2 regions of the Pandoraea oxalativorans genome follow, and region 1 is predicted to be linked to the other one. Evidence: riboswitches for the same ligand, from Rfam matches in the RefSeq annotation. Region 1 holds a riboswitch; the other holds the start of a gene.
The links. A riboswitch is a leader RNA that binds a small molecule or an ion and turns the genes downstream of it on or off. The one in region 1 is predicted to bind thiamine pyrophosphate.
Positions count from the first base shown of each region.

Region 2: linked by a shared signal. The riboswitch ahead of MB84_RS22815 (FAD-dependent oxidoreductase) and the one ahead of thiC (phosphomethylpyrimidine synthase ThiC) in region 1 are both predicted to bind thiamine pyrophosphate.

Region 1 covers NZ_CP011253.3:4,322,607-4,338,752, forward strand. The annotation lists gene dnaE (DNA polymerase III subunit alpha) at 1-1,056, opposite strand, end outside; gene MB84_RS19035 (sulfurtransferase) at 1,231-2,115, shown strand; gene gluQRS (tRNA glutamyl-Q(34) synthetase GluQRS) at 2,250-3,095, shown strand; gene MB84_RS19045 (DEAD/DEAH box helicase) at 3,224-4,732, opposite strand; gene MB84_RS19050 (bile acid:sodium symporter family protein) at 5,040-6,107, opposite strand; partial or broken gene MB84_RS19055 (LysR family transcriptional regulator) at 6,332-7,281, shown strand; gene MB84_RS19060 (hypothetical protein) at 7,538-7,831, shown strand; gene wrbA (NAD(P)H:quinone oxidoreductase) at 7,966-8,598, shown strand; gene blaOXA (OXA-62 family carbapenem-hydrolyzing class D beta-lactamase) at 8,671-9,549, opposite strand; gene MB84_RS19075 (hypothetical protein) at 9,852-11,507, shown strand; TPP riboswitch at 11,607-11,705, shown strand; gene thiC (phosphomethylpyrimidine synthase ThiC) at 11,779-13,695, shown strand; gene MB84_RS19085 (hypothetical protein) at 13,872-15,002, opposite strand; gene paeA (polyamine export protein PaeA) at 15,502-16,146, shown strand, end outside.
Region 2 covers NZ_CP011253.3:5,151,446-5,167,591, forward strand. The annotation lists gene hisD (histidinol dehydrogenase) at 1-268, opposite strand, end outside; gene hisG (ATP phosphoribosyltransferase) at 265-918, opposite strand; gene murA (UDP-N-acetylglucosamine 1-carboxyvinyltransferase) at 951-2,291, opposite strand; gene MB84_RS22750 (BolA family protein) at 2,288-2,527, opposite strand; gene MB84_RS22755 (ABC transporter permease) at 2,546-3,301, opposite strand; gene MB84_RS22760 (ABC transporter ATP-binding protein) at 3,298-4,224, opposite strand; gene MB84_RS22765 (STAS domain-containing protein) at 4,484-4,741, opposite strand; gene MB84_RS22770 (MlaC/ttg2D family ABC transporter substrate-binding protein) at 4,746-5,366, opposite strand; gene MB84_RS22775 (MlaA family lipoprotein) at 5,566-6,471, opposite strand; gene mlaD (outer membrane lipid asymmetry maintenance protein MlaD) at 6,478-7,017, opposite strand; gene mlaE (lipid asymmetry maintenance ABC transporter permease subunit MlaE) at 7,071-7,838, opposite strand; gene MB84_RS22790 (ABC transporter ATP-binding protein) at 7,835-8,653, opposite strand; gene MB84_RS22795 (GNAT family N-acetyltransferase) at 8,995-9,498, shown strand; gene MB84_RS29170 (thiamine phosphate synthase) at 9,523-10,725, opposite strand; gene MB84_RS22805 (thiazole synthase) at 10,787-11,632, opposite strand; gene thiS (sulfur carrier protein ThiS) at 11,634-11,831, opposite strand; gene MB84_RS22815 (FAD-dependent oxidoreductase) at 11,848-13,005, opposite strand; TPP riboswitch at 13,145-13,264, opposite strand; gene MB84_RS22820 (ABC transporter ATP-binding protein/permease) at 13,524-15,308, shown strand; gene MB84_RS22825 (SDR family NAD(P)-dependent oxidoreductase) at 15,605-16,146, shown strand, end outside.

The DNA.
Region 1 (16,146 bases):
GTCGGCCACGATCAGGAAGTAGCCCGGGAAGCCCATCTTGATGATGGTGCCGGTCTCGAAATCGAGCCGCTTGTAATACTCGGGACGCTGCTTGTCGCGCTCGGCTTCGTCCGGGAACAACTGCGCGAGGCGCGTCTCCAGCCCTTCCTTCGACAACTGGACGAGATAGTCGTCGAGCGACATGCCGTCCGGCGTGGGGAACAGCGGCAGCTTCGGCTTGCCCAGTTCGAGCGTCAGGTTGCAGCGCTTGGCAATCTCGACAGTGTTGGCCAGCGCGGACGGCACGTCCTCGAATGCAGCCAGCATGTCGTCCTGCGTACGAAAACTCTGGTCCTGCGTGAAACGGCGCACACGGCGGGCATTGCCCAGCATCTCGCCCTCGGAGATACACACGCGCGCCTCGTGCGCGGTGAAATCGTCGGACGTCATGAACTGGATGGGATGCGTGGCAACGACCGGCAGCCCGGCCTTCGCCGCCAACTGCACCGCCTGTTGCACGTACGCCTCCATGCCTTGCTGGCCGGTGCGTTGCAGTTCGATGTAGAACGCCCCCGGGAAAACGCTTTCCCAATGTTTCGCGCACTGCAACGCCAGATCGGGGTTGCCTGCGGCCAATGCCGCCCCCACGTCGCCCATCTGCGCGCCGGAGAGCGCCAGCAGGCCACGGGCGAGACCATCGGGCTGAAGCCACGACGGCTCGATCTCCGCGCGTCCCCGGTACTGGTTGCCGAGCCAGGCCTTGGACAACAACTGACACAGGTTCAGATAGCCTTCCCGGTCGCGCGCGAGCAGCAGCAGACGCGAGGGCTTGTCGCGGTCGGCCGGGTTCGTGATCCAGGCATCGCAGCCGATGATCGGCTTGACGCCCTTGCCACGGGCTTCTTTATAGAAACGGATGGCTCCGAACATGTTCGCGAGATCGGTGAGCGCGAGCGCGCCCTGGCCGTCGCGGGCGGCGGCCTTGACGACGTCGTCGAGCCGCACGATGCCATCGGCGATCGAATATTCGGAGTGGAGACGGAGGTGGACGAAGCGAGGTTCTGACATGGGCCGTATTGTAACGCGGCGTCGCCGGATTTCGCCGCGCGCCCGGGCTGTCTCGCAGCGGCCCGCGTGCAAAGCCAGCGTCACCCTCATTTGCCCGGCTTTGTCCTGAATCAAGCGCGAACTTGCACCGAATCGGCGATAATGGCGGTTTATTGCTTCACGCTTTTGCGGAATTTCGTTGCCATGTCTATCGTCAACATCGCTGCGTACAAGTTCGTCACGCTCGACGACATCGCGACCCTGCGCCCGGCCCTGCTTGAGCGCTGCAACGCGCTCGACCTGAGAGGTACCATCCTGCTCGCGCCGGAAGGCATCAACCTGTTCCTCGCGGGGTCGCGCGAGTCGATCGACGCCTTCCTCTCGGGCTTGCGCGCCGACGCGCGGTTCACCGATCTGGAAGTGAAGGAAAGTCTCTCCGACGATCAGCCCTTCCGCCGGATGCTGGTGCGCCAGAAGAAAGAGATCATCACCATGAAGATGCCGGTCATCAAACCGGCAGACGGACGCGCGCCGGGCGTCGATCCCGCCACGCTCAAGCGCTGGCTCGACGCCGGACAGGACGACGAAGGTCGTCCGGTCGTGATGCTCGACACCCGCAACGACTTCGAAGTGGACGTGGGCACGTTCGACAACGCCGTCGACTACCGCCTTACGAAATTCTCGGAATTCCCTGACGTTATCGCCGCACATCGCGCAGACTTCGAGGGCAAGACCATCGTGTCGTTCTGCACCGGCGGCATCCGCTGCGAGAAGGCCGCCATCTATATGCGCGACATCGGGCTCGAGCACACGTATCAGCTCGACGGCGGCATTCTCAAGTACTTCGAGGAGGTGGGCGGCGCGCACTATCAGGGCGACTGCTTCGTGTTCGACTACCGCACCGCGCTCACGCCGGACCTCGCCCCGTCGACGACCAAGCAGTGCTTCGCCTGCCGCGCCGTGGTGACAGCTGAGGGCCAGCGCAGCCCCGATTACATCGAAGGCGAGCAGTGCCCGGCTTGCGTGCGGGACAAGGCAAGCGCCACCGCCGCCGATACCGCTGCGGCTGTGGCGGCAACGTTGGCCTGAGACCCCGGGTGGCGCAGGCTTCGGCGCACGACGCCGCCTCATCCGCCCCTCCAGCCGCCGACGCCCCGACGTCGTCGGCCCGCGCAAGCGTCGGCACCTATCGCGGACGCTTCGCTCCCTCCCCGACCGGACCGCTGCATCGCGGCTCCCTCGTCACGGCACTGGCCAGTTGGCTCGACGCCCGCGCGCACGGGGGCGTCTGGATCGTGCGCATGGAGGATCTCGACGAACCGCGCTGCGTGCCCGGTGCGGCCGACAACATTCTCGACACGCTCACGCGTCTCGGCCTGCATTCGGACGAACCGATTGTCTGGCAAAGCCGTCGCCATGCGCTTTACGAGCAGGCGCTCGCGTCCCTGACGACAAATGGTCGCGTCTATCCCTGCGGATGTACCCGTCGCGAAATCGCGGACTCGCTCACGCGCGTGCATGCGCGTCACAGCACGCTGGCTTATCCGGGCACCTGCCGCGATGGTCTGCACGGCAAGACGGCGCGCGCATGGCGTCTTCGGGTGCCGGATGGCGACGCCGCGCATATGCACTTCGAAGACCGCTGGATGGGATCGCACACGCAGGACCTCGCGACGGAAGTCGGGGATTTCGTGCTCAAGCGTGCCGATGGACAGTGGGCTTACCAGTTGGCGGTCGTCGTCGACGATCGGTTGCAGGGCATCACGGACATCGTGCGCGGGGCCGACCTGCTCGACTCGACCGCCCGTCAGATCTACCTGCAAGCCTGCCTCGGTGCACCGACGCCTCGCTATCTGCACGTGCCGCTCGTCATGGCCGACGACGGCGAGAAGCTGAGCAAGCAGAACGGTGCCGCGCCGCTGTCGCTCGATACACCCGACGCGGTCCTCGCAGCCCTCAAGGAAGCGGCCTCGCACCTCGGGCTGCCAGCGGCACTCGCCGACGTCTCCCATCGCAATGATTTCTACGCGGCAGCCACGCTCGCGTGGCAGGCGCAGCACGCCCGCTGACATCTTCGGCTCACTGTCCCGTCCCGTTCGGATGGGACGGCCCAATGAAAAAGCCAGCGTGCTTACGCTGGCTTTTTTTCGACGACCGCGCGGCGCCGAGACGACCGCACCCGGCGCTCACCCTTTGCTTAGCGGTCCTGCGCCTTGCGCGGGAAGCCCGCGAGCAGTGCGGCGACCTGACGCTTGGGGGCCTTTTCCGACGGCGCCCCGAAGGTCGTCGGTGCAGCAGCGTCGATCGACGTGCGATGGTCGCGCTGCGACTCACCCGCCGACGGCGACGGCTCGTACGGCTTGTAGAAGAATTCATCTTCCGGACGCACGCGACGCGGCGTGCTGCCGCCGCTACGGCCAGCACGCAGGCCGTCATGACGGCTATGACGCTCGCCACGATCACTGCGCTCGCCACGTTCCGCACGCTCACCGCGGTCGCTGCGCTCGTAGCGATCGCCACGGTCGTCACGCGAACGGCTGCGGCGCTCCATCACCAACTCGCCACGCTTGAGTTCGCGCTTGATCAGCTTCTCGATTTCCACGAGTTGCTTGCGCTCGTCCGGTGCGCACAGCGAGAGCGCTTCGCCGGACGCGCCGGCACGACCGGTACGGCCGATGCGGTGCACGTAATCTTCCGGGTTGTACGGAAGATCGTAGTTGATGACGCCCGGCAAATCGGAGATGTCCAGACCCCGTGCAGCGACGTCGGTCGCCACAAGCGCGCGGATACCCCCCTGCTTGAACGCCTCGAGCGCCTGCATACGCTCGTTCTGCGACTTGTCGCCGTGAATGGCGGCCGTCACGATGCCGTCACGCTCAAGCTGACGCGCCAGACGGCTTGCGCCGACCTTGCTGTTCACGAACACGATGACCTGCTTCAGATCGCGTTCGTTAAGAATCTGGACCACAGCCGCACGCTTGTCGTCTTCATCCACTTCGTAGACGACTTGTTCGACCGTATCGGCCGTCGCATTGCGACGCGCCACTTCGATCGTGACCGGGTTCGCGAGGTAGCTCGATGCGAGCCGCTTGATGTCGTTCGAGAACGTAGCCGAGAAGAGCAGCGTCTGGCGCTGCTTCGGCAGCAAATTCAGAATGCGCTGGAGATCCGGCAGGAAGCCCATGTCGAGCATGCGGTCGGCTTCGTCGAGCACCAGCATCTTCACCTGGCTCAGGTTCACCGTCTTCTGTTCGACGTGGTCGAGCAGACGGCCCGGCGTGGCGATCAGAATTTCGACGCCACGGCGCAGGGCATCCTTCTGCGGATTCATGTCGACGCCGCCGAACACCACGGTGTTGCGCAACGCCGTATGAGCCGCGTACAAGCGCACGTTGTCAGCCACCTGATCGGCGAGTTCGCGCGTCGGCGTGAGGATCAGCGCGCGCACCGGGTGACGGGCGGGCGATGCACTCGTGTTGGCATCGGGCAGCAGGCGCTGGATGATCGGCAGCGAGAAGCTGGCAGTCTTGCCGGTCCCGGTTTGTGCGGCACCCATGACGTCGCGACCGGACAGCACCACCGGAATGGCCTGTGCCTGAATGGGGGTCGGTTGGGTGTAGCCCTGCTCGGCGATGGCCCGCAAGATGTCCGCATGCAGCCCAAAGCTATCGAAGCCGGGGATCGGAACAGCATTTACATCAGCCATGATGAAGGGACATCTCTTTTAAAAAAACGGGGGCCGCCACGCGGAAGGGTTTCCGCATCAAAGCTCACTCGCGAAGATTCAAGGGGCGCTGCGCGCCATGCTCAAGGCTGGCGCGAGAGGGGTCTGTCATGTAACAGATGCGTCGGGCGCCGCCGGACCGGGGTGGTCGTCAAGAAGCGAAACAGACGCAATTCTAGCACTTGCGCACGACCAACGTGTGACAACGGCCCTTGCCGGGCCGTGTCGATCGGATAATACGTGGGGTCAGGCGTTGGCGAATGCGTCCAGGCACATGCGCTTCAGGCGCTCAGCGGCCCGCGCCCGCGTTGGCGCTGCCGCTCTCCGGCTTGCCGGACTTGGCACCGGGCGCGGCTTTGCCCGCGACGGCTTTCGCCGCCTGCGCAGCCCGCTGGCGATTGGCGTAACGCGTCGCCAGCACCGCGCACACCATCAGTTGCATCTGATGGAACAGCATGAGCGGCAGGACAATCGCGCCGAGCGGGCCGGTCGCAAACAGCACCTTGGCCATGGGAATGCCGCTCGCCAGACTCTTTTTCGAACCGCAGAAGACGATGGTGATCTCGTCTTCTCGCGAAAATCCGAGCCAGCGCGCCGAATACGTCGTGATCGCGAGCATGATCGCCAGAATGACTGCGCAGCAGCCCAGCAGGCCCAGCAGCGCCAGCGGGGGAATCTGATGCCACAGCCCCGTGTTCACGGCTTCGCTGAACGCGGTATAGACCACCAGCAGAATCGAGCCCTGATCCACGACCTTGAGCAGCCCGCGGTTGCGCTCCACCCATTTGCCGATAGCCTTGCGCGACAACTGCCCGGCAATGAACGGCACGAGCAGTTGCAACATGATGTTGCCGATGGAGTCGAACGGCGACGCGCCGCCGGTGCCGTCGTGATGGATCACGATCAGGCCGACCAGCAGCGGCGTAATGAAGATGCCGAACAGGCTGGACGCCGAGGCACTGCACACCGCGGCCGGTACATTACCGCGCGCCATCGAGGTAAAGGCAATGGCCGACTGAACCGTGGCGGGCAGCGTGCACAGGAAGAGGATGCCCAGATACAACTCCGGGGTCACCATCCACGACAGCACGGGCTTGAGCGCCACGCCGACGATCGGAAAAATGGCGAACGTGCTGGCGAACACCAGCAGATGCAAACGCCAGTGGGTCGCGCCAGCGAGCACGGCTTCGCGCGACAGCTTCGCGCCATGCAGGAAGAACAATGCGGCAATCGCCACGTTGGTCAGCAGGTTGAAGGCGACTTCGCCCTCGCCGTGCGCAGGCAGGAAACTGGCCAGCGCAACGGCAGCCACCAGCATCAACGTGAAATTGTCGGGAAGGAAACGCGGTCTGGCCATCGTTGCTCTTGAATACTCTCTCGGATACGTCTGAAATGACAAAGCCCGTTCCGCCAGAACACGGGACGCGACGGCATTGGGGGCCGCCAGCGAGGTCGACTGTGTCAAAAAATGACAGGAAAGTGACCGGAAGTGTGCGCTCGCGCTACGGGTTTTTACGTATTAGAGCGCAAGGGTAGTTAAAATACAAATTCATTTAAAAATTTTATTCATACCAAAGACGCATGAATATCTCGCTGCGCCAGCTCAAAGTGTTCCTCGCAGTGGCCGAGCACGGCAGTTTCAGCCGCGCGGGCGAGGATATCGGCCTGACTCAGCCAGCCGTGAGCCGCTGCATCCGGGAATTGGAGCAAGAACTCGGGCTCAAGCTGGTCGACCGAACCACACGGGAGGTCACACTGACCGAAGTGGGCGCTAGCCTCTCTGCCACCCTCGCCCGGGTGCTCGACGAACTGGAGAGCGCCCTGCGCGACACGCACGGGCTGGCGGAGGAGCGTCGCGGCCGGGTGCGCGTGGCCAGCGCGCCGACATTTCCGCGAATCTCATGCCCGAATGCATCTCGGCGTGCGCCGCCCGCTATCCGGACATCACCCTGATGCTGCGCGATCAGGTCCAGACGCTCGCGACGGACAGCGTGCGACACGGCGAAGTCGATTTTGGCGTGATCGTCGCATCGGAGGGTATGGACGATCTGGTGGGCGAACCCATCATGGTCGAGCCGTTTCTCGTGGTATGCGATCGCTCACATCGCTTTGCGAAGCAGACCGAGGTGACGTGGAAGGAACTCAATGGCGAGAAGCTGGTGTTGCTCGACTACGCGTCCGGCAGCCGACCGCTGATCGACCGCGCACTGGCCGAACACGGTGCGTACTGTCAGGTGGCGCAGGAAGTCGGGCACGCGATCACGGTCTTCCGGATGGTCGAAGCGGGTATCGGCATCAGCATCATGCCTGCGCTGGCGTTGCCTGCAATACCCGGGCTCGCGGCGAACGGCCCGGAGGCAGACAGCCGGCTCGTGGCCTTGCCGCTCACGCCACAGATCGACCGTACCATCATGCTGGTACGCCGCAAGAACCGGACGCTCTCCCCCGCCGCGCAGTCCGTCTGGGAATTGATCCAGCAGATCACAGCCAACACGCCACACCCGCTTGCGTCGGGCAAGCCTCGCAAGTGACACGCCAGGCGCCTCTCCTTGACATGATGGGAATAACAGGCGGATACATGGAGTTTGCGTGCCGTTGAGCGAAATTCAGCAAAAAAATGCCTTATCGGGGCGGGTGTCGACACATCAAAGTAAGTGAGCGCCTGCTACAATACCCATGCGTCGACTCCCCCCCAAGTGCGTGAATGTGCCATCGGGCGTCTGCCCCGCCATCGTGCCTCGACGACATGCCCGCGCCGTGCGGGCATTGTGTTTCCGGTACGGCGTCATGGACTTGTTCATCAAATACTTCAGCCCGCTGTGGCTCTTCCACGCGGCAGCCGATCTGTCTTTCTGGCAGCGGCATCAACTCGACGCGCGTATGCAGATCGTGAGTCGCTTCATGTGGCGCTACGTCATGCGCTGGTGTGTCGTGAGCGCCACGCTACTCGTGCCTGCGGCCGTGATGGCGCATGGGCTCGCCGCCACGGGACTCGCGCTGGCTGGCGGCCTCTCAGCGAGCGTGACGGTGCTTATGGCAGCGTTGGCGCTGGGTTGCCTTATCGGGTCGCGGTTACGCTGAAGCGAGTCGCGGTTACGCTGAAGCGGGTCGCGGCTACGCCAAAGCGTCACCCGCGTCGACTATGATGGAACGGCTCGCCTCGCGCGGCCGACGGTCCGCGACGCTGGCATCTTTCGACCCCAAAGGAGAATTCCATGGCCAACGCCAAGATCCTGGTGGTGTTCTATAGCATGTACGGGCACATCTACAAGATGGCCGAAGCAGTCGCCGAAGGCGCACGCAGCGTCGCCAGCGCCGACGTCGATGTCATGCAAGTCCCCGAACTCGTCCCCGACGACGTGCTGGAAAAGAGCGGCGCAAAGGCCGCACGCGCTGCCTTCGCCAGCGTGCCCGTCGCGCGCGTCGACCAGTTGCCCGAGTACGACGCGATCGTCTTCGGCACCCCGACGCGCTTCGGCAACATGACCGCGCAGATGCGCAACTTCCTCGATCAGACCGGCGGCCTCTGGGCCAAAGGTGCGCTCGCCGGTAAAGTCGGCAGCGTGTTCGCGAGCACCGCGACGCAGCACGGCGGTCAGGAAACGACCATCACCAGCTTCCACACCACGCTGCTGCACCACGGCATGATCATCGTCGGCGTGCCGTACACCGAGCCAGCGCTCACCAATATGAAAGAGATCACCGGCGGCTCTCCCTACGGCGCCACGACACTCGCAGCCGCCGACGGCTCACGTCAGCCGAGCGAGAACGAGTTGACGATTGCAAGGACGCAAGGCCGTCACGTCGCGGAAATCGCCGCGGCACTCAAACACGGACGCACGCTGTAAAACGCGTCGGCCAGTCTCCGGCAATGCGTGCGACGCGACGCCCGCCGGCGTTCGCGTCGTACGGCATCGGAATCAGATCAACTTCAGGTTCTTCAGCACCTCGCGCACGATACGCGCACGCTTCGGCCCGTCGGCGTCTCCGTTCATATCGATGTTGAGCGCGATCATCGTCAGATTGCCGTCTCGCTCCAGCCAGCCCACCCACCAGCCGATATCCGGCTTCTTGTCGACGAACCAGCCGGTCTTGCCGTGCAGCACATAGTCGGCATTCGCCTCGACAATGGAAATCTGCCGGACGATGTCCTGCGAACGCGCCGAAAACGGTAACGTGCCGCGCGCCAGACGTTGCAGGAAATCGACTTGCTCGCGCGCCGAGATCTGCAAACTGTCGTCCACCCAATAGGTGTCGTTCACACGGCCGATGGTCCGGTTGCCGTACCCGACGGCGTCGAGCTTCGCCTGCGCATACGCGCGCGGGATCTTGTGCGAGACGACTTGATAGCAGGGGTAGCAAGACACGCGAAACGCCTCTCGCAAATTCATCTGCGCATTCCACGTCTTCATCCGGCGCGGCTTTCCGTCCCACGGAATCGTCTCGCGCTCGTCGTTCAGCGCGCCCGATTCCAGCGCCAGCAAACTGTTGAAGATCTTGTACGTCGACGCCGGCGACATGCGCCGCTCGGCGCGCGCCGAATCGTATGCCTGATACGTCTGCGTCTTGCCATCGAGCACAACGACCGTGCCCTTCACGTTTTCCGCCGCGAAGAACTTGCCCCAGTCGGCACGCTCGGTCAAGTTGACGGGGGCGGCCACGGAAGGTGCGCCCGGCACGGACGCCTGCGACAATTCCAGCGCGTGCGCCGGCGAGGCCAAAAGACCGTGCGCGACGAGCGCCGACGCCAGACGCAGCACGATGGTCACGCGTCGCCAGCGAGAGAGAATACGTTTCATTTCGTTATCCTTATTTTTCAGAAGACCGGTGGTGACATGAAGATGACACACCGAGTGTGGCAGCGACGTCGAAACGTCGTCGCTGCCGATACGAGTCGCGCTGGCCAGGCACTACTTTTTCGAAAGCGTTTGCAGCTTAGTGTGGGTTTCGATAGCTGCAAAGCAAAGCTACCGTAACCGACGTAACCGCCGTATCATCGGCTCGCCCCTTCCATGAATGCGTGGGACGTGCGCACGCCGTTCGCGCCACAACGCACGGCACCGGTCCCTGCCAAGCTTGCTGCCCAAGTCACTCAGTCAACATGAACGACACCTCCGAGCCGTCGCTCCCTTCCGCCCTGGTCGTGCGACTCGACGCGCCGCAGAAAATCGACGGTCAGCCGGTGCGATACCAAAGCCTGTGGTTGCTGATGCGCGTCTATTACGCGGCGCATTTCGAGGCGTCGCCGGTAACGCTTGCGTCGCTGAAGATCCGTTTCGATCAGGCGGGCCTCGGGGGCGATCTGCGCATGCTCATCAGCCGCGCGTTTTCGGACTTTGCGCGATGGGGCGTCGCGGTCGGCTCGGGCGACGACCATCATGCTGATGTGCGTTTGCTGCCGACGCGCGGACGTGGCAAAGGACCGTTCTGGCTCGCTGCGCACGAGATGTCGCGCATCGTCATCGTCATCGGCGACACGACACCTGCCGATCCACGCCGCGCAATCGCCGCATTTCTTGGTTTGCCGCAGGACAGCGCGCCCGACGCCCAGTCGCCCGCACTCGACTACGTCATGCAGGACATCGCGTTCTGGCATCACCTGACGCTCGGCAAGCGCGACATGCAGGACGGCGTGTTCTTCGCGCCGCCGCCGCCTTCGACGCAAAGCGAAGCCAGACGCCAGCGCACAGGCGCAATCCCGTGCTTCCATGCAGCGCAGGTGTGTGCCGTGGACGGCGTACAGCGTGGCATTGCGCTGCTCGCCGAGACCATCGTGTGGCGTCGCATGGGAGACGCCGCGCGCACGAAGCAGACGTTAGCCACGCTCGCGGCCACCTTCGGTGCGAGCCAACCCGGCTCGCCGACGTTACGCGCCATGCACTGGATCGTGCAGGCATGGCAGGCCTACGCATTACGTGACGAGGCGGGTGCGTTCGCGCATCTGCAACGCATCAGCGACGACGCATCGCTCGCCCCGTGCCTCGTCTACAACCCGCGCATTCGCTTCGAGAGCCGCAATCTCCAGGCATTGCTGTACAAGTCGCACGCCGCGCGCAACGGCCCGATGCCTGCCCGAGCGCAATCCGCCGCCGATGCGCTGGCGGCCTTCTCCGACGCCCTGCAAGCGGCGTTCGAAGCCGACTCCATCGAGCTGGCCCAGCACGTCGCCGCCAACATCGGCTTGTCGCTCTGGCTGTTCTGGCAAGAGGCGCTGATCGATCCGGGCAGAAGGCTTGCGGCGGCCGACGTCCAGCGTCAGGCATTGCGGTGGATCGGTTTGTCGGAGTGGATCTGCGACCGCTTCGGCGTAGGCGGGAATTCCGTCTGGAATACGGTGTTCCTGCTGCGCATAGCGCGTGGTGCCGTCCCGGTGCGACGCGATCCCGATCTGGAGACGCTGCGCGCGAGTACGCCCCTCGCGGTCGATGCGTTTCTCGATGCCGTCCAGCCATTCGGCGCGCCCTTCTCGCGCGCCAAGGGTTTCCTGCGCTGGACGGATGTCGTGGCCACCACACTCGCCGACCACGAGGAAGGACGCGTGCGCTTCGAGCCGTTGCAGCTCGCCAATCTGTGGTTCGAAATGCTGTGGTTCGCGCTGCATCAGGATGGCGACTCGCCGCAGGCACTCCACGCCGCGCAATCGCTCGGTCGTGTACTGCCGATGCTGCCGCCGCCCGACCGGCGCTTTTTCCGTGATGCGCTACGCCTGATGCCGCGCGATTTTCAACGCGAGGTGCGGGTGGCGCTGGAGGGTTGACACGCCCGTCGATATGTCGCACCGCACCATTTCCAGTTCACGTTTTTCGGGACACATCGTGCTTGTTTTGCCCCGCGTGTCGGTGTATCGTTGCCGCAAAGCTAAGCGCAGGGGTCCTGCAACGTGAGTTGTGGGTGAGAAATACCCTTAGAACCTGATCTGGATAATGCCAGCGCAGGGAGCGTAGAAATTCCTCGCCCCCGTTCATGCTCCTGAGCCGCTTTGCGCCGAAATTGTCGGCGTCAACACGTGCCCCGCCAGGAGACATTGCATGAACGCCAATCCGAAGTTCCTCTCAGCCAACGCGCGCGTGGACGAAGCCGCGATCGCACCGCTGCCCAATTCCCGCAAGATCTACGTCGAAGGCTCGCGCCCGGACATTCAGGTCCCGATGCGCGAAATCTCGCAAGCCGACACGCCGACGAGCTTCGGCGGCGAGAAGAATCCGCCGATCTACGTCTACGACTGCTCGGGCCCGTACACCGATCCGAACGCGACCATCGACATCCGCTCCGGCCTGCCCGCGCTGCGCGCGAAGTGGATCGAAGAGCGCGGCGACACCGAAGCCCTGCCGGGCCTGTCCTCGGCCTACGGCCGCGAGCGCGCCGACGACAGCGCGACCGCCGATCTGCGTTTCCCGGGCCTGCACCGCACGCCGCGCCGCGCCAAGGCGGGTAAGAACGTGACGCAGATGCATTACGCGCGTCAGGGCATCATCACGCCCGAAATGGAATACATCGCGATTCGTGAAAACCTGCGCCGTCAGGAGTACATCGAAAGCGTGCGCGCCGCGGGCCCGCAAGGCGAGCGTCTCGCGAAGCTGCTCACCCGCCAGCACCCGGGTCAGCATTTCGGTGCCAGCATTCCCGCCGAAATCACGCCGGAATTCGTGCGCGACGAGATCGCACGCGGGCGCGCCATCATCCCGAACAACATCAACCACCCGGAATCCGAGCCGATGATCATCGGCCGTAACTTCCTCGTGAAGATCAACGCGAACATCGGCAACTCGGCCGTGACGTCGTCGATCGGCGAAGAGGTGGACAAGATGACGTGGGCGATCCGCTGGGGCGGCGACACGGTCATGGATCTGTCGACCGGCAAGCACATTCACGAAACGCGTGAATGGATCCTGCGTAACAGCCCGGTGCCGATCGGCACGGTGCCGATTTATCAGGCGCTCGAAAAGGTCAACGGCAAGGCCGAAGACCTGACGTGGGAAATGTTCCGCGACACGCTTATCGAGCAGGCCGAGCAAGGCGTCGACTACTTCACGATCCACGCCGGCGTGCGTCTCGCGTATGTGCCGATGACGGCTAACCGCATGACGGGTATCGTCAGCCGCGGCGGCTCGATCATGGCCAAGTGGTGCCTCGCCCACCACAAGGAAAGCTTCCTGTACACGCACTTCGAAGAGATCTGCGAAATCATGAAGGCGTATGACGTCGCGTTCTCGCTGGGCGACGGCCTGCGTCCCGGCTCGATCTACGACGCCAACGACGAAGCGCAACTCTCCGAGCTCAAGACGTTGGGCGAACTCACGCAGATCGCGTGGAAGCACGACGTGCAGGTCATGATCGAAGGCCCGGGCCACGTGCCGATGCAGCTCATCAAGGAGAACATGGATCTCCAGCTCGAGTACTGCGACGAAGCCCCGTTCTACACGCTCGGACCGCTGACGACGGACATCGCTCCGGGTTACGACCACATCACGTCGGGTATCGGCGCGGCCACCATCGGCTGGTACGGCACCGCCATGCTGTGCTACGTCACGCCGAAGGAACACCTTGGATTGCCGAACAAGGACGACGTGAAGGAAGGCATCATCGCGTACAAGCTCGCCGCCCACGCGGCCGACCTCGCCAAGGGTCACCCGGGCTCGCAGATTCGCGACAATGCGCTCTCGAAGGCACGCTTCGAATTCCGTTGGGAAGACCAGTTCAACCTCGGTCTCGATCCGGACAAGGCGCGTGAATTCCACGACGAGACGCTACCGAAGGATTCGGCCAAGGTCGCTCACTTCTGCTCGATGTGCGGACCGCACTTCTGCTCGATGAAGATCACGCAGGACGTGCGCGATTACGCCGCCAAGCAGGGGCTCACCGATGAAGCCGCCCTCAAGCAAGGGATGGAGGTCAAGGCGGTCGAGTTCGTGAAGAGCGGTGCGGAAATCTATCGTCGCACCTGATTAACGCGAGAACGTGCGCGGCAGCGAGCATCGAAGTCGCTGCCGAGTGCGGCAAACCATCGCGCAGCAAAGAACGCGCCCGGGTGATACCGGGCGCGTTTTTTGTTTCGATGACGTCGTCGACTGCCGTTGCCTAAGTCAGGCAGACGGCATTGCCGACAGGTTTGACCCCGTCGTTATACGACGGAAGGCGATTCGCTGGTGACTGCGGCTGGCACCGTGGGCACGCCACGCTGCGTGAGATAGTTGCGCAGCCGCTCTGTGGCGATGTGCTTGGCGACCGAATGCATCGACGTTGCGAGCGCCGTGAACGCCTCCGTGTTCGTCGCGGGCATGGCTGCGGCATCCATCACTTCGGTGTGACGCATCTCCCAGTGACGCTCGCCCAGTTGCTCGACGCCGAGCGCGAGCTTCGCCCACTCGTCCGTGCCCAACCCGATCGACGCGGGCAGATCGCCGCGCACGATCGCCTGATGCATCGGCAGCCCGGCGGCAAACCCCACACGGAGCATCCACTCGGTCCTTTCGCTCGCAGGCATGGGACGCGTGCCGCCTTGCAGACGCGCATTCAGCTTGCCAATGAATTTGGATGGCGTCTCGCGCACGAGACATGCCGTCGACCATTCCTTCTTGCCTGCCAGTGCGGGCTTGCCGGTCCATCGACGCGCCGTGTCCGCCACCGTCTTCGTTACGTCGGCACGCGTCGGCTCGTACGGCACCGTGCCGTTACGTCCGTCGGTCCCGAGCAACGAACCGTTGACGATGTCGCGACAGACTTGCGCGCGTTCGCTGCGTCCGTCCGGCATGACGACCGGGTGATTGCGCCCGTCCAGCGAGGCGACGCGAGTGCTGACCTGATGCGCACTGGCACAGACGTGCAGTGTTGCCAGCGCCGCAGGCGACAGGACCGGTTGCGCGACGCGCGGTGCGAGAAGGGTTCCCAGCACGTCCCCGGTCATCGGTGCTTCAAGGACATCCACACTGTCGACGTCCACGAGCCTGCCCGAAGATGTCTCACCGGCCCGCCCCTCCTGCGACGATACGTCCGCGAGATCGGCCGTGAAGTCGGCCGCGAACTGAAAACGCCCCGTGTCGCGATTGGCGTGACCCGTTGCTTGCACTGCAGCGCTCGCCTGCGACGCCCCCACGGTCCGGGGATGCTCCAAGGCAGCGCCTCGTATGTTTGCGATGCGCGTGAGCGGCATGCCTGCGACGTTGTTGAGTCCGGCGGGATGAAGTGTGACGGGCATCGGGGCAAGGCCGCCCATGGCGGACGCGTGATTCGCTAACTGCATACCGAAAGTCATCGATAAGTCCTCAAATAGGGGAAAGGGAGATGCGTGGCGTGCACCACGGTCTCGACGTCGCCTGCGCCGGACCCACAGACGCCGACACGACTCGGATGGCGCCGCCAGGCGTGCTCGAGACGGCGTCCACGATGCCCGAACGGTCGTTCGGGAATTTTCGGTTCTGCACGCGGACTCTCGCAGCTCGTGCAAGCGACCGCCTCGGAGTGGACAGCCGGGCCGTCCGAATGCGCGCGGTGGGCTTCCGGTACGCGGGGATCGCGCTGTCGGAGTGCCCCGAACTTATGGCATGCTATCGGACAGCGGTACAGCCGACGCGGCTGACGCGACCCGCCCTGCGGGTACGCTGCGCCCGCGCTCCAGCCCGAAGGCATCTCAAAATGATGGCCCGCCGGCCTTGTTTCGAAATGTCTCCCTGCTCCCGGACCCACTCCCGTGCGAACCGGTCCGGCCTGCGTCGCGGCTATGTATCCGCACTCGCACTTACAGGGACAACAATATGAGCGGTTATGGCTTTCTTTTCAGTATTCTCTTGCTAGTGCTGGCAAGCGCCTTCTTTTCCGCTTCCGAAATCTCGCTCACTGCCGCCAAGCGCACCAAACTCCAGGTGCTCATGGAGAAGGGCGACGAACAGGCGGTCAAAGTGCTCGCGCTCAAGGAACAGCCCGGCAACTTCTTCACCGTCGTCCAAATCGGCGTGAATGCCGTCGCCGTGCTCGGCGGGGTGCTCGGCGAGAGCTTCCTCACCGGTTATCTGTTCGATTGGCTATCGCCATTCACCGATGAGGCGCTCGCGCTCCGACTGGCTGGCATCGGGTCGTTCCTGTTCATTACGATCGCCTTCATCCAGTTCGCCGATCTGATTCCGAAGCGTCTCGCCATGGTCAATCCCGAGCGCGTCGCAATGGCCATCATCGATCCGATGCTGCTTTGCCTCAAAGTCCTGCGCCCGTTGGTCTATCTCTTTAACGGTGTAGCGAATCTGTTTCTGCGCATGTTCAAGCTGCCCACCCATGCGATCGACAACATCACGTCGGAAGACATCGCAGCAATGGTCGGCGCCGGAGCGCAGGCCGGTGTGCTACGCAAGCAGGAACTGCATCTGATCGAGAACGTGTTCGAACTGGAGTCGCGCACCGTTGGC
Region 2 (16,146 bases), 830 kb from region 1:
CGCGACGCTTCGGCTCAAGCCCTTCGAGGGCCGCCGCCAACACGTCGGCAGACAGCTCCAGCGCGCCCATGTCGGGGGCGCTGAGACGATCGAACTTGTTGGTGTATTCGATGACGGCAGCGTCGCCGCGCGCTTTCACGTCGGCGAGAATTTCGGCGGCCGCACGGTCGATGGCGGCGTCTTCGCTCGCTTCGAACGCCAGAACGTCGCGCAACTGCGCGGCGAATCCGTCAGCGGACGAATCGAGTTTGCGAATATCGAGTTTCATGCTGTTTGCCGGGACGCCTGCTCGAAGGCATCCAGAATAGGCTGCAAAGACTCACGCTTCAATTTGAGCGCAGCCTGGTTGATCACGAGGCGGGACGAGATCTCCATGATCTCCTCCACTTCCACCAGATTATTGGCCCGCAGCGTGCCGCCGGTGCTCACCAGATCGACAATCGCGTCGGCCAGACCCACGAGCGGGCCCAGCTCCATCGAGCCGTACAGCTTGATCAGGTCGACGTGCACGCCCTTGGCCGCGAAGTGTTCGCGCGCGGTTTGGACGTACTTGGTCGCCACACGCAGACGTGCGCCCTGACGTACGGCATTCGCGTAGTCGAAACCCTTCGGTACAGCCACAGACATGCGGCAACGCGCAATGTTCAAATCAATCGGCTGATAAAGGCCGCCACCGCCGTGTTCGATGAGTACGTCCTTACCGGCCACGCCGAAGTCGGCGGCCCCATATTGGACATACGTCGGCACGTCCGTCGCGCGCACGATGATCACGCGCAGATTCGGATCGGTCGTCGGCAGGATCAGCTTGCGCGAGGTTTCGGGATCTTCCGTCACCTCGATACCGGCCGCTGCGAGTAGCGGCAGCGTCTCCGTAAAGATACGCCCTTTCGAGAGCGCCAGCGTAAGCGGTTGGGCCAGCGGCTGGGCTGGCGTGGCCAGCTTCACGGTACTCATGCAATCTCTCCCTGGCATGCTTCGACACGCCGGATTCGCGCGCCCACGGCGCACAATTTGGCCTCGATACGATGATAGCCGCGATCGAGGTGATGAATGCGGTCGACGAGGGTACGGCCGTCGGCCGTCAGGCCCGCGACGATCAGACTGGCGGACGCGCGCAGATCGGTCGCCATCACGTGCGCACCCGACAGACGATCCACGCCGGAAATGCGCGCCGTATTGCCTTCGATGCCGATATTCGCGCCCAGACGCGTCAATTCCTGCACATGCATGAAGCGGTTCTCGAAGATCGTTTCCACGACGTGCGACGCGCCCTGTGCAATGCAGTTCAGCGCCATGAACTGCGCCTGCATGTCGGTCGGGAACGCCGGATATTCCGACGTCCGGAAACTCACGGCCTGCGCGCGACGATCCATCTGCACGCGCAGCCAATCCGCGCCGCCGGTCACATTCGCGCCGGTCTCGCGCAGTTTTTCGATGACGGCGTCGAGCGTGCCCGGCACCACGCGGCGCAACGTAATGTCGCCGCGCGTGGCCACCGCCGCACACAGGAACGTGCCTGCTTCGATACGGTCCGGCACGACATCGTGCGTTGCACCATGCAAGCGCGCGACACCCGTCACCACGAGACGATCGGTGCCAATGCCGTCGATCTTCGCGCCCATCTTCACGAGCAGATGGGCCAGATCGGTCACTTCCGGCTCGCGCGCGGCGTTGGCCAGCACGGTCACGCCGTCGGCCAGCGTGGCCGCCATGAGCAGGTTTTCGGTGCCCGTCACGGTGATCATGTCCGTCACCAGCGTTTCGCCGCGCAGACGTGACGCCCGCGCCACGATGTCGCCATGCGTCAACGTGATCTCGGCGCCCATCTTCTGCAGGCCCTTGATGTGCTGATCGACGGGTCGGGCGCCGATGGCGCAGCCGCCCGGCAACGACACACGCGCTTCGCCACAACGGGCGAGCAGCGGACCGAGTACCAGAATCGACGCGCGCATGGTCTTCACCAGCTCGTACGGTGCGGCAGGCTCGGTAATCTGCGACGCGTCCAGCGTCACCGACTCGCCGTTGCGTTCGACCTTCACGCCCATGCGCGCGAGCAGCGTCAGCATGGTGCGCACGTCGTGCAGATCCGGGACGTTGCCCAGCACGAGCGGCTCGGCCGTCAGCAGGCTGGCACACAGAATGGGCAGCGCCGCGTTCTTGGCGCCCGAGACGGTAATCTCGCCTTCCAGCCGCTCGCCACCTTCGATTTCCAGGTGGTCCGCGGCCACACGCTCGCCAGCGAGAACCTCGCCGTTGCCGGCAGCGCCAGCGCTTTCTTGCGTAATCCTCATTGCGCCTGATACTCCGCCGGCGTGAGCGTCTTCATCGAGAGCGCGTGGATTTCGGCCTTCATGCGGTCGCCCAGCGCGCCGTACACGAGTTGATGGCGCGCAATGAGGCGCTTGCCTTCGAACTGTGCGCTGACGATGGTCGCGAAGAAGTGCTGACCGTCACCTTCGACGGCCACGTGATCGCAAGCCAGACCGGCTTCGATGTACTGTTTGATTTGTTCGGGGGTAGGCAGCATGGCTGATCCTGGAGAAGTTCAGTGACGCAGTTTGTAGCCACGGCGCAGCAGATTCAGCGCCACGGTTGCGAGTATCAGGAAAGTCACGCCGACGACAGCGAGACTCGTCGTCGGGGCCACGTCGGACACGCCGAAGAAGCCGTAACGGAACCCGTCGATCATGTAGAAGAACGGGTTGAAGTGCGAGACGGCCTGCCACAGCGGCGGCAACGACTGAATCGAATAGAACACGCCCGCGAGGAACGTCGCCGGCATGATCAGGAAGTTCTGGAACGCAGCGAGCTGGTCGAACTTCTCGGCCCAGATGCCCGCGATCAATCCCAGCGTACCGAGAATCGCCGCGCCGAAGAAGGCGAAGCCCAAGATCCACAGCGGTGCGGCAAACGTCAGATGCGTGAACGCGACCGTCACGAGGAAAACGCCCAGTCCGACCGCCAGTCCGCGCACAACGGCCGCCAGCACGTACGCGCCATACATCTCCCAATGCGAGAGCGGCGGCAGCAGCACGAACACCAGGTTGCCCGTGATCTTCGACTGGATCAGCGACGACGAGCTATTGGCGAACGCGTTCTGCAACACGCTCATCATCACCAGTCCGGGTACGAGGAAGGACGTGTAATTGATCTGGTCGTAGACCTTCACGCGGTCTTCGAGCACGTGGCCGAAGATCATCAGATACAGCAGCGCGGTGAGTACCGGCGCAGCCACGGTCTGGAAACTCACCTTCCAGAAGCGCAGCACTTCCTTGTAGAACAACGTGCTGAAGCCGGTCATGCTGCCACCTCCTGCGCGCGCGAGCCCGACATGATCTGCACGAATACGTCCTCGAGGTCGGCCTTCTGAATGTCGATGTCTTCGACGATGCCGCCTGCCGCACGGCAGGTGGCGAGAATGGATTCCACTTCGTCGCAGCCCGACAGGCGCAGCGCAAACTGATGGCCGTTCGTGTCCTGCCCGTCGACCAGCAACGGACGCAATTCGGCCGGCAACGTGCCCTGCTTGAAGCGCAGCACGAGGCGCGTGCCCGCGAAGCGCTGCAACAGCGACGCTGTGCGCTCAAGCGCCACGACTTCGCCGCGCTTGAGCATGGCGATGCGATCGCACAGCGCTTCCGCTTCTTCGAGATAGTGAGTGGTCAGCACGATCGTGTGACCTTCGCGGTTCAGACGCGAGATGAACTTCCAGAGCGTCTGACGCAGTTCGACGTCGACCCCGGCGGTCGGCTCGTCGAGCACGATCACCGGCGGGCGATGCACCAGCGCCTGCGCCACCAGCACGCGTCGCTTCATGCCGCCCGAGAGCTGACGCATGTTCGCGTCCGCCTTGTCGGTCAGATCGAGGTTAGCCATCACTTCGTCGATCCAGTCGTCGTTGCGCTTGAGTCCGAAGTAGCCGGACTGGATACGCAGCGTCTCGCGCACGGAGAAAAACGGATCGAAGACGAGTTCCTGCGGCACCACGCCGAGCTTGCGGCGGGCGTCGCGGTAGTCGCGCACTACGTCGTGACCGAGCACGCTGATGTTGCCCGAGTCCGCGCGCGCGAGGCCCGCGAGAATGCTGATCAGCGTGGTCTTGCCCGCGCCGTTGGGGCCGAGCAGACCGAAGAATTCGCCTTCTTCGATCGAGAAGCTGACGCCCTTGAGCGCCTGCAACGCCTGATAGCGTTTTTTGACGTTACGGATTTCGATGGCGGCCATGACTGCACGCACCCGTCTTCGCGGGTACGCCATTATTGTTTTCCGGATCGGGGGGACTGCACCGAGGGTGGCAGTGTCGGAGCCCGGACGGGGGGTCACTGCCCAAAAGTCGGCAGAAAACCCCTGATTATAAAGGAAGCCGGTGGCGGCCGTGCTCGCACCCGCCTTAGCCCACCTTGGCCGTTATCCGCCCAACCATAAAAAAAGCGCCGTCACATGACGGCGCTTCTTCGAGACGGCGGCAGTCCGGCCAGACGAATCAGCTCGAAAGCAGATGGTCGACGCCGTACACCAGTGCAAGGCTGGCCAGCCCTGTCGGCAAGTTAGTGAACGCCAACATCGCACCGCGCCGACTCGCGTGACGGCGCAAGGCCAGCAGCACCGCGAGCGCCGACGAGTCGAAATGCGTGAGCCCGGCGCAGTCGATCTGGGTCTCGCCCGCGTCGATGCGATCGATGGCCTGCGCGAGGACGTCGCCGGCAGTGTCGTGAGTCAGGGCGGTGTGCAACGCGAGCATGGGCTTACTTGCCGCCTGCGAGTTGCTGGTTACGTTGGGTCAGGAACTGGATCAGGCCATCGACGCCCGATTGGTTGACCTTCTCGGCGAACTGATTGCGATACGTCTGAATCAGCCATGCGCCCAGCACATTCAGGTCATACAGCTTCCATTCGCCGCTGGCCGTCTTGTACAGACGGTAGTCGAGTTCGATCGGCTGACCGTTGTTGATGACGTCGGTGTACACCACGGCATCGGTATCGCTCGGCTGGCCGCGGAACGGCTTGTAATTGACCTGCTGGTCGCGAATCTGGGCAATGGCACCGGCGTACGTGCGCAGCAGCAGCGTCTTGAACTGTTCGGTCAGCTGCTTTTGCTGCTCCGGCGTGGCCTTGCGCCATGCCGCGCCGGTAGCCAGTTGCGTCGTCTTGGCGAAATCGGCGTGCGGCATGATCTTCTGCTCGACCAGACGCGTAATGCTGTTCAGATCGCCCTTCTGGATGTTGGGGTCGCTCTTGGCCGCAGCCATCACTTCGGTCACGGTTTGCTTCACGAGTGCATCCGGGGACTGCGCTTGCGCCATGGCAGAGCCAGCGGCGGTGTACGTCATGAAAGCCATGACGGGAATGAGCCAGAACTTCTTCATTGTGGACTTCCTCTTTCGAGTGACGAGTGTTGCGGGTTTTGATACCCGCGCGGCGTCTGGAGTTCTCGGATTGCCGGGAGTGTCGTGTAACAAACTGTTGCCCGGAGACGGCGCGCCTATCGCGTAGCGATCACGCGGCTACCACGCGATTAAAGCGCCGAACTCCGATGCAACGACAGTTATCGACGATCGGTAACGATTAACGACGGAAGGGCAAACCACCCGGCACCATTTTGCCCGGCACGGGCGAGCCTTGCGGCGCGTCCGGTTCGGCCTGCGCACCGGAGGCGGGCGCCGGGGCGCTCGCGCCCGAGGCGGGCTTGGCGGCGGGCATCGGCTGCGCACCGGCGCCACCCGCTGCGGCTGCACCGGCAGCACCGGCACCGTCCTCATCTTCGTAATTCGGCAGCGACGTATCGCTCGTCGCACCGCCGTTCACCAGATACTTGCGACGTGCGAGATAGGCGTCGCGCGTGAACGAGTACGGATCGAGCGCGGCGGCTTCGAGCAGGTTGGACGCGTCGAGCAGGTTGGCGCGCGTATTCACGAGACGCACACCGTACAGCGAATACCTGATCCAGTCCGGCTTGATATACGACGTCGGGTCGATGAACATGTTGCCAGCCATGCCGACGCTGTCGCGCACCGTGCTCGGGCCGAGCAGCGGCAGCACGAGGTACGGACCGTCAGGCAAGCCCCACTTGCCCAGCGTCACGCCGAAATCCTGGCTGTGCTTGGGCAGGCCGGCCGGCGTAGCGAAGTCGAACAGACCACCGACACCGAAGAAGGTGTTGATCGTCAGGCGCATCAGATCCTGCGCGGCGGCCGTGATCTGCAACTGAAGCAGGTTGTTGGCGAGGTTGTACACGTCGCCCACGTTCGAGAAGAAGTTCGTGACCATGTCGCGCGCCGGTTCCGGCACCGTGAAACGGTAGCCCTTTGCCACGGGCACGAGCACGGCCTTGTCGAGCGTGTCGTTGAACTTGTACATCGAACGGTTGAAACCTTCGATGGGGTCAGCGGGGTTCGGGTTCGTGACAGTCGCACAGCCTGCCAGCGCCAACGCGCCAGCGGCCAACACTGCCGAAGTACGGAAGCTGGTCATTTTCTTTTATTTTCCTTGGGTTACCGGTGCTGCCCCAGCCGCCGGCGCTGCCGCCGGTGCTGCCGATGCGTCGCCCGCCTGAGCGCCGCCGGCATCTGCTGCCTTGTTGTACAGGAACTGGCCGATCAGGTTTTCCAGCACGATGGCAGACTGCGTGAGCGTGATCGTATCACCGCCCTTGAGCATCTGATCGTCGCCGCCAGGCTCAAGTCCGATGTATTGCTCGCCGAGCAGACCCGACGTCAGAATCTTCGCCGACGAATCCTTCGGGAACTGGTACTGCGAATCCAGATTGAGCGTGACGTCGGCCAGATAGCGCTTGTCGTCGAACTTGATTGACGCCACGCGCCCCACCACCACGCCGGCGCTCTTGACGGCCGCACGCGGCTTGAGGCCGCCGATGTTGTCGAACCGCACCGTGATCGGATACGTCTTCGAGAACGACAGCGAACTCATGTTGCCCGCTTTGAGCGCGAGGAACAGGAGGGCGGCGAAGCCGAGGACCACGAACAGGCCGACCCAGAAGTCGAGAGGGTGTTTTTTCATTGTGTCAGTGTGCGCAAACTGTCTGTCTATGTCTTGGCAGGCGAGCCGGCCTCTTAGCTGAACATGAGTGCCGTAAGCAGGAAGTCGAGGCCGAGCACGGCCAGCGATGCCTGCACGACCGTACGCGTCGTAGCACGCGACACGCCTTCCGGCGTCGGCTGTGCTTCGAAGCCCTGATACAGCGCGATGAAGGTGACGGCAATGCCGAACACGATGCTCTTGATGACGCCGTTCGCGACGTCGGACCATACGTCCACGCCGCCTTGCATCTGCGACCAGAACGCGCCGGAATCCACGCCGATCATCTCGACGCCGACGAGGTAGCCACCGAAAATGCCGACCGCCGAGAAGATCGCGGCGAGGATCGGCATGGCGATCACGCCCGCCCAGAAACGCGGCGCGACCACGCGGGCGATCGGGTCGATCGCCATCATCTCCATGGCGGTCAGTTGCTCGCCCGCCTTCATCAGACCGATCTCGGCGGTGAGCGACGTGCCCGCGCGCCCGGCGAACAGCAGCGCCGTGACAACCGGCCCCAGCTCACGCACCAATGACAGCGCGACGAGCAGACCGAGCGCCTGCTCCGAGCCGTACTTGTTGAGCGTGTAATAGCCTTGCAGGCCGAGCACGAAACCGACGAACAAGCCCGAGACGGCGATGATGACGAACGAATAATTGCCGACGAAGTGAACCTGGTCCGTCACCAGACGCGGACGGCGCAGCAACGCGGCGCTCGATCCGAGCATGCGCAGAAACATGCGCGCACCGTAACCCAGGCGCTCGACATGGCCGCGGACAAAACTGCCGATGGTGGTAATCATGCACGCGCTCCGATACCGAAATCTTCCGCGAGCGGCGGCGCGGGATACTGGAATTTCACGGGGCCGTCCGGCTGGGCGTCGATGAACTGGCGCACCGTCGGGTCGTTCGAGGCGCGCAGCGCGTCGGGCGCGCCCTCGGCGGCGATACGGCCTTCGCTAATAAAGTAGATGTAGTCGGCAATGGCGAACGTCTCGGCGACATCGTGCGAGACGATGATCGACGTCGCGCCCAGCGCGTCGTTGAGCTTACGGATCAGGTTCGCCGTGATGCCCATCGAGATCGGGTCCAGCCCCGTGAACGGCTCGTCGTACATGACGAGGTCCGGATCGAGCGCAATCGTGCGGGCCAGCGCCACACGACGCGCCATCCCGCCCGAAATCTCGGCGGGCTTCATATCGCGTGCGCCACGCAGGCCCACGGCGTTGAGCTTCATCAGCACGAGATCGCGAATCAGATCTTCGTCGAGACGGGTGTGTTCGCGCAGCGGAAACGCCACATTGTCGAATACCGTCATGTCGGTAAACAGCGCGCCGAACTGGAACAGCATGCCCATGCGGCGACGCAAGCGATACCAGCCGTCGCGATCGAGCGTGGAAACGTCGGTCCCGTCGAAATCGACCTGCCCCCGACTGGCGTGCACGAGACCGCCGATCAGACGCAACACGGTCGTTTTGCCGCAGCCGGAGCCGCCCATGACCGCAATGACCTTGCCGCGGGGAAACCGCATATTCAGCCCGGAAAGCACCAAACGCTCGCCATAACCGAAGCTGACGTCGCGCAGTTCGAGCAGATTTTCCGGATTCGGGGTAGGCACGTTTCGGGTCTTATAGTGCGGCGCAAAACGCCAATTATAGGGGGGTTTGCCATTCGATGCCGCCCACGCCGGGTCGGCGAAAGCAAGGAACGACGCTGCCCCGCGGGATTCTACAGGCCCCGGACGTATTGCTGCGTTAACGTTCCAATAGGCGTAACGCCGCAAAAACCCAACGGCACCAAGGACTTATCGTTTTCTGCCCCCACGCCGGTGTTGCGCCGTTGCTACAATACGACGTTTCGCCCTCGTTATCGTTCTTCGGGATGTCCCGCGCTACCCCTCCCTCTTTTCGCCCCGTCGCGCCGCAGTCTACGGCGACACCGGACTTTCGGATTCGTCCGATGCAACCCGGCGACCTTCCCCAAGTGCTGACAGTCCAGGCACTGGCGTACGCCGACTTGATGCTGGAGTCGGAAGCTACCCTCGCCTCGCGTCTGGCCTTGTCGCCGCAGACTTGCTGGGTGGCGATGGATGCGGGAACGGCCGGACCGACGGAAGCGGCCATCGCGGGCTATCTGTTCACGCACCCGTGGCGTCTGGCCGCGCCGCCGCCACTGGACACCGTCCTCGACGCGCTGCCGGACACCCCCGACTGCTGGTACGTCCACGACATGGCGCTTGCACCGCGCACACGTGGCGCGGGCGTGGCCGGTCAGCTTTATGCCGCCGCGTTGTCGGCGGCGCAATCGCTCGGCCTGCGCGCCTCGGCGTTGGTGGCCGTGCAGCAATCGCAGGGGTTCTGGGCGCGCTTCGGATATCGGGCGACGGCAGACGTCTCGCCACAGATCGCCGCCAAACTGGCAGGCTATGGCGATGGCGCCGTCTTCATGACGCGCGAACTGTAATCACAGCGCAGGTGCACCGCAAACTCACACGCGTCGCGCGAATTCGTTCTGCATCGAACGGACCGCGGCCGCCACGTCGGCGGCTTCCGTCACGGCGCGCACGACGGCCGTGCATCCCACGCCGGTCTCGAGCACCTGCGGCAGGTTGGTCGCGTCGATGCCACCGATCGCCACCAGCGGGTAATGCGGCGCGATGAGCTTCACGTAACGCGCCAGCTTCGCCAGCCCTTGCGGTGCGGTGGCGATGACCTTGGTCGTCGTCGGGAACACCGCGCCGACGGCCAGATAGCTCGGACGAAAGTGATGCGCCGCGAGAATCTCGTAATAGCCGTGCGTGCTGATGCCCAGCCGCATGCCGCTCGCGTGCAGCGTCGCGACTTCGTCGGCGCGCAGCGCCGCCATGTCTTCCTGACCGAGATGCACTCCGTAGGCATCGGCCTGCGCCGCCTCGCGCCAGTGATCGTTGAAGAACCACGCGCTGTCGTGCGTCACGCGGCGGCCGGCCGCCACCGTGCGCGCGATCTCGCTACGCAGTCCCGGATGCGCCGGATCCTTGATGCGCAGCTGCACGGTGCCGACCTGAAGATCGGCCATGCGCTCGCACCAATCGGCGTCGGGCAGCACCGGGTAGAGACCCAGTCGCGCCGGGCACGCGGGAAAGTGGCCGGGCGACGGCACCTGCCCCAGCACGGCGGGGAACGTCTCGAGCACGGTCGGCCATGCGCCCAGCGTGTCGACGTCTTCCGCACGCGCATGACTGCCGTCCGTACGCCATGCGCGGCCGAGCACCAGTGCGTCGTGCGGTTCGAATCCGCAGTCCAGAAACGCTGCAAACGCAGGAAAGAATGCGGGATCGTCGACACCCGCCACACGATAGACGCCATCCGGCGTGTACAGCGTGTCTTCCACGTGTCCGTGCGCGAGCGTGTGCGAGCGAAGCACGACCGCACCCTGCGCACGCCATGCGTCCACCCTGACGGCCGCCGCCGTGCCCAATCCATGCTCGGGCACGAGCGGCAGCCAGACGACATCGCACCGCCCCGCGCTGACGGGCGTCTCGGCATGCAAACGCCATTGCGGCGACGTCGCCTCGTCCGGCCACGGTGCGAGGCGCGCGCGGATCGCGTCGCCGGCCTGCTGCCAGGCCACCGCGAGCGATGCGTCGGTGGGCAGGCATTGCACGTGCCGCATAGGTACAGACCCGGCGGCGTCAGCGTGCGTCGTCATGAAAAATCCTTGTTGATGCGGCCTCGCATCGCGCGGCCGTTAGTCATGAAAGCGGGAGAGGTCAGCTACCGGACTGATGCCAGAACGGCACACCCACGACCGGGGTGCTGGCTTCGGCGCTCTCGCGCTCGGCCATCGGACCCGCGAGCCATGCGGCGCGTCCCGCCTTGATCGCTCCCGCGAACGCACCGGCCATCTCCACCGGCTGCGCGGCGAGCGCAACGGCGGTGTTGAGCAGCACGCCGTCGTAGCCCCACTCCATCACCTGACAGGCGTGCGACGGCAAGCCGAGGCCCGCGTCGACGATCAGCGGCGTGTCCGGCAGACGGTCGCGCAGCAGGCGCAGACCGTACGGATTGATCACGCCCTTGCCGGTGCCGATCGGCGCGCCCCACGGCATCAGCGCCTGACAGCCGACGTCGAGCAGCCGACGGCACAGCACCAGATCTTCCGTGCAGTACGGCAGGACCTTGAAGCCCTCGCGAATCAGTTGCTCGGCAGCCGTCACCAGACCGAACGGGTCGGGCTGCAGCGTGTAGTCGTCGCCGATGAGTTCGAGCTTGATCCAGTCGGTCTCGAAGACTTCGCGCGCCATTTGCGCCGTCGTCACCGCTTCCTGCACCGAATGGCAGCCTGCCGTATTGGGCAGCACCGGCACCGCGAGGCGGCGCAGCGTCTCCCAGAAATGACCTTCCGATGCTTGCGCCCCGGTGCCCGAGAGTTGACGGCGCAATGCCACCGTCACCATGCCCGGACGCGCCGCATCGATGGAATCGTTCAGCGCTTGCAGCGACGGATAGCGTGCCGTGCCGAGCAGGAAGCGGCTGCCGAAGCGGGTGTCGTAGAGCGTGAGCGCATCGCGCGTACTGCTTGCCGCCACGTTGTTCGATTCGGTGAATGCGTTCATCTCAGCCTCCGGCCACCGGTTGCACGACATCGATCTTGTCGCCCTGCGCAAGCGTGCGCGCGGCGTACTGCGTCTTGGGCACGAATTGCCCGTTGATCGCCGCCGCAAAAGGCGGCTTGGCGCCGTAGGCGGCGAGCGCCTCGGCCAGCGTCGCCGTGTCGGCCACGCTCAGCATCTGTTGATTGATATGGATGTCCATTGCGTACCGCGTCCTCTCATGCCTGACGAAACAGTTCCGGCCACGGCCGGCTGGCTCGCCACGTCTCCCAGTCGAACGCGTCCGCCGATCCCGACGGCGCGCCCTTCGTTTGCATCAATGCCTGCGCCAACGCGCATGCTTCGCCGGTGACCGCCGGTGCGAGCAGATAGCCGTGACGGTACAGACCGTTCACACGCAGCAACCGTGCACCGTCCCACTGCACGCGCGGCAAATGGTCGGGCAGCGCCGGGCGGCAATTGACGTTCAATTCGACGATGCGCGCTTCGCCGAACGCGGGGTTCAGCGAGTGCGCCGCCGAGAGCAGTTCGAGCGCAGAGCGCACGGTCATCGGCGACATGTCTTCCGATTCGAGTTCGGTCGCCCCGATCACGTACAGATCGTTTTCCTTGGGCGCGATGTAGATCGGATAGCGCGGGTGCAGCAACCGCACCGGGCGACGCAGGCCGATCCCCGGCGCGTGAATGCGCACAACCTCGCCACGCACGCCGCGCAACTGTGTGAGCGCTTCGCGTGCGCCCAGTCCGCGGCAGTCGATGACCAGACCGGCGTCCGGATACTCGCCCTCGCCGATTTCGGTATGCCAGTGCAGGTTCGCGCCCGCCTTCGCCAGTCCTGCGGCCAGCGCACGCAACAACTGACGGTTATCCAGTTGCCCCTCGTTCGGCAGCAGCCAGCCTTCCTGGAAACGTCCGGCGAGCGCCGGCTCCACGTCCTTCAGTTGTGCGCCCGAAATCCGCTCGACGCCGCCACGCAGCAGCTCGGGCGGTGCATTCGCGCGCATCCGACGATCGAACATCACGGCCTCGGCGCGGTCGGGCTGATGCCACACGACCAGCGTGCCGTTGCGTTGGAAGAAGACGTGTTCGGGAAGGCCGTCGATCAGCGCGGGCCAGCGCTCAAGTCCGACCGCGCCCATCTCGACGATGCTCGGTTCTGCCACGGCGGCCTCGGCGAGCGGCGCGAGCATGGCGGCAGCGACCCAGCCAGCAGCGGACGAGCCATCGGCATCGCCCCGCTCGTACAGCGCCACGCGCGCGCCGACGCGAATCAGTTGCCACGCCAGCAGGCGGCCGGACAGCCCGCCGCCCAGCACGGCAATATCAGGACGTGACCCGGCGGGACGCGACGTGGAAATGGCAGCCGTCGCGCTCATACGCGCATTGCCGCGCAAGCCGTCAAGGCGAAGGCGCGCAGGCACTCAGGGGAAGACGACGAATGTTGTGGAAGGCAACGCATGGGGCCCTTTCCTCATGAAAGCAAAAGGACGAAACGGTGATGGCCACCTTACCCCAATGGAGGAGTCGGAAACTTCCCACGCCGGTATTACCCGGGTCGGGTGCAAAGGGTCTCTCTCAGCCCCGCGACTTCTTTGACGTGACTACGCCAATTACGGAGCACCCCTGTTTCGCCCGCAGCCATTACAACATAGATGCCGACGCCCGTGCAAGCTGGCTTCCCGGGCGATTGCACGCTCGTCGCGTCTCGTTTTTTGAGATCTCCTGCCCGTGATTCCGGTCGCTTGTAACGGTCCGTAAACTGAAAATCCCCGTCACACGCGGCTCGGGCCTCAAATCGTGCAACGCACCATCGGGAACTGCGGTCAAATGGGCCATATGTGCCAAACGTATAGATAACAACGTTGCCCCACTGCGGCTGCGCCGCCCGACGATCATGGCCAACACGCCGACCCACACGCCCTCCGCCCCGCAGCCCTCGGGCGACACCGCCACACCGCCGCCCAAACCACCCAGCCATCCCACCGCCTGGCAACTGATCCGTCCCTACTGGGTCTCGGAGAAGCGCTGGGAGGGCCGACGCCTGCTCGCGCTCGTGATCGCACTGAACCTGGCCGTTGTGTTCATCAACGTTCGGCTCAACGCGTGGAACGCAGGCTTTTACGACGCCCTAGACAAGCGCAACTGGCCGGTTTTCAAGTCGTCGCTCGTCGAATTTGCGGTGCTGGCATTCAGCTTCATCATCATCGCGACGTTTCGCACTTACTTCCGTCAGATGCTGGAGATCCGCTGGCGTCAGTGGGTGACGGACGCGAACCTCACAAAATGGTTCGCCCATCGCGCCTACTACCGTATCGAGCGCGACCACCTCGCCGACAACCCCGACCAGCGTATTTCCGAAGACATCCGCACGCTCGTCAATTCGTCGCTCGCGCTGTCGCTCGACCTGTTGACGACGCTCGTCTCGCTGTTCTCCTTCATCACGATTCTGTGGACGATCTCGGGTGCGGTGTCCTTCGCGCTGGCAGGAATGAACGTGACGATTCCGGGCTACATGGTGTGGGTAGCCGCGCTGTACGCCATCGTCGGTTCGTTTCTGATCTTCAAGGTCGGTCGCCCCCTTGTGGGTCTCAGCTATCGGCAACAACAGGTCGAAGCCGACTTTCGTTTTCTGCTGGTCCGGCTGCGTGAATCGGCCGAGCAGGTCGCGCTCTATCGGGGCGAAGGCGCGGAGTTGTCGCGTCTGAAGTCGGCGTTCGGTGCGGTGCGCGAGAACTGGTGGCAGATCATGGTTGTGACGAAACGCCTGATCTTCGCGAACTCGATCTACGCGCAGATCGCCATCGTCTTTCCGATCATGGCGGCAGCACCGCGTTACTTCGCAGGCGCGTTCACGCTGGGCGTGCTGATGCGAATCATCGACGCCTTCGGGCAAGTGAGCGACGGTTTTTCCTGGTTCGTGAACAGCTTCTCGACGCTGGCCGACTGGAAGGCGACGATCAACCGTCTGCGCGAATTCACACGCGTCATCGACGCCACGCCGCACCCCGAAGACGGCATCGCCGTGGTGACGGCAAGCGACGTCGCGGCCTACACCGCCGCCGACCTGCGGCTGTCGCTGCCGAACGGCGTGCCGCTCGCGGCTCCCGGTTCGTTCGCCTTCGCCCCCGGATCGCGCTGGCTGGTGCGTGGCCGCTCGGGTTGCGGCAAGAGCACGATGTTGCGCGCACTGGCCGGTCTGTGGCCGTTCGGCAGCGGACGCATCGAAGTCCCCGCCAACGCCCGCGTGTTGTTCCTCTCCCAGCAAAGCTATCTGCCCATCGACACGCTCAAGGCCGCGCTCGCGTTCCCTTCGCCGCCCGACACGTTTACCGACGCCGAGTGCCGCCAAGCCCTGAGCGCCGTGAACCTCGGGCAATACGGCGACGCGTTGCTGACCTCGGCGCATTGGGCACGGCGTTTCTCCGGCGGCGAGCAACAGCGACTGGCGGCCGCGCGCGCGCTGCTGCAAAAGCCCGACTTCCTGTTTCTGGACGAAGCGACGAGCGCGCTCGATGTCGAGACCGAAGAAGCCGTGTACGACGCACTGCACGCGCGGCTGCCGGACACGGCCATCGTCAGTGTGGCCCATCGCGACACGCTGGCCCGCTTCCATCAGCACACGATGACGTTGCACGCGGTGAACGAGATCGAACCGCCTCGGGTCGTCGGCGCAGTGTAGCGACGGCATAGCGACGGCATAGTGACGACTTGATGACGGCGCTGGGGGCGGACACTCTCACGCCGCCCCACGCCATTCCCACCAGGCGACTCATCCACTTTGTTCACTTCGTAAATAATATTGACGCGGCTGTTCCGGCACCGAGGCGGTTTGGCATAATCACGAGCACCCCAGCAGGCAAACATCAGGCAAACTCCGGGCTCATCGTGACTCCTCCAGCTTCCTCGTCCGGCCGGTCGCCGAATTCATCTCAGCGCGACGGATGCACCGTTGTCGTCACCGGCGCCGCTTCCGGCATCGGCGCGGCCATCGCCCGCCGTCTCGCTTCCCCTGACACCCGCTTGTTGTTGCACACACGCGGCGCGTCCGACGCCAGTCAGGCGCGGCTCGCCGAGGTGCGTCGTGCATGCGAAGACGTAGGCGCGCGGTGCGCCACGTGGTGTGGGGACCTGACGCACGCGCAGTCCGCCGCGCGACTCATCGACGCCGCGCATGACGCCTTCGGTCCCGTCGACCAGATCGTGAGCAATGCGGGCTTCGCCACGCGCCAGTCGCTGGCCGACATCGACGACGACGCCTTCGCGCGCACGCTCGCCGCCATGCCCGGTGCATTCGCCGCGTTGTTGCGTCACGCGCTGCCCGATCTCCAACGTTCGTCGCAAGGCAGCGTGGTCGCCGTCAGCTCGTTCGTGGCGCATCGCTTCGCGCCGAACCAACCCGGATTTCCGGCCACAGCCGCCGCCAAGGCGGCCATCGAAGCGTTAGCGAAAAGCGCCGCCGCCGAATACGCCCGCGCGGGGGTGACGATCAATTGCGTCGCGCCCGGCTACACACGCAA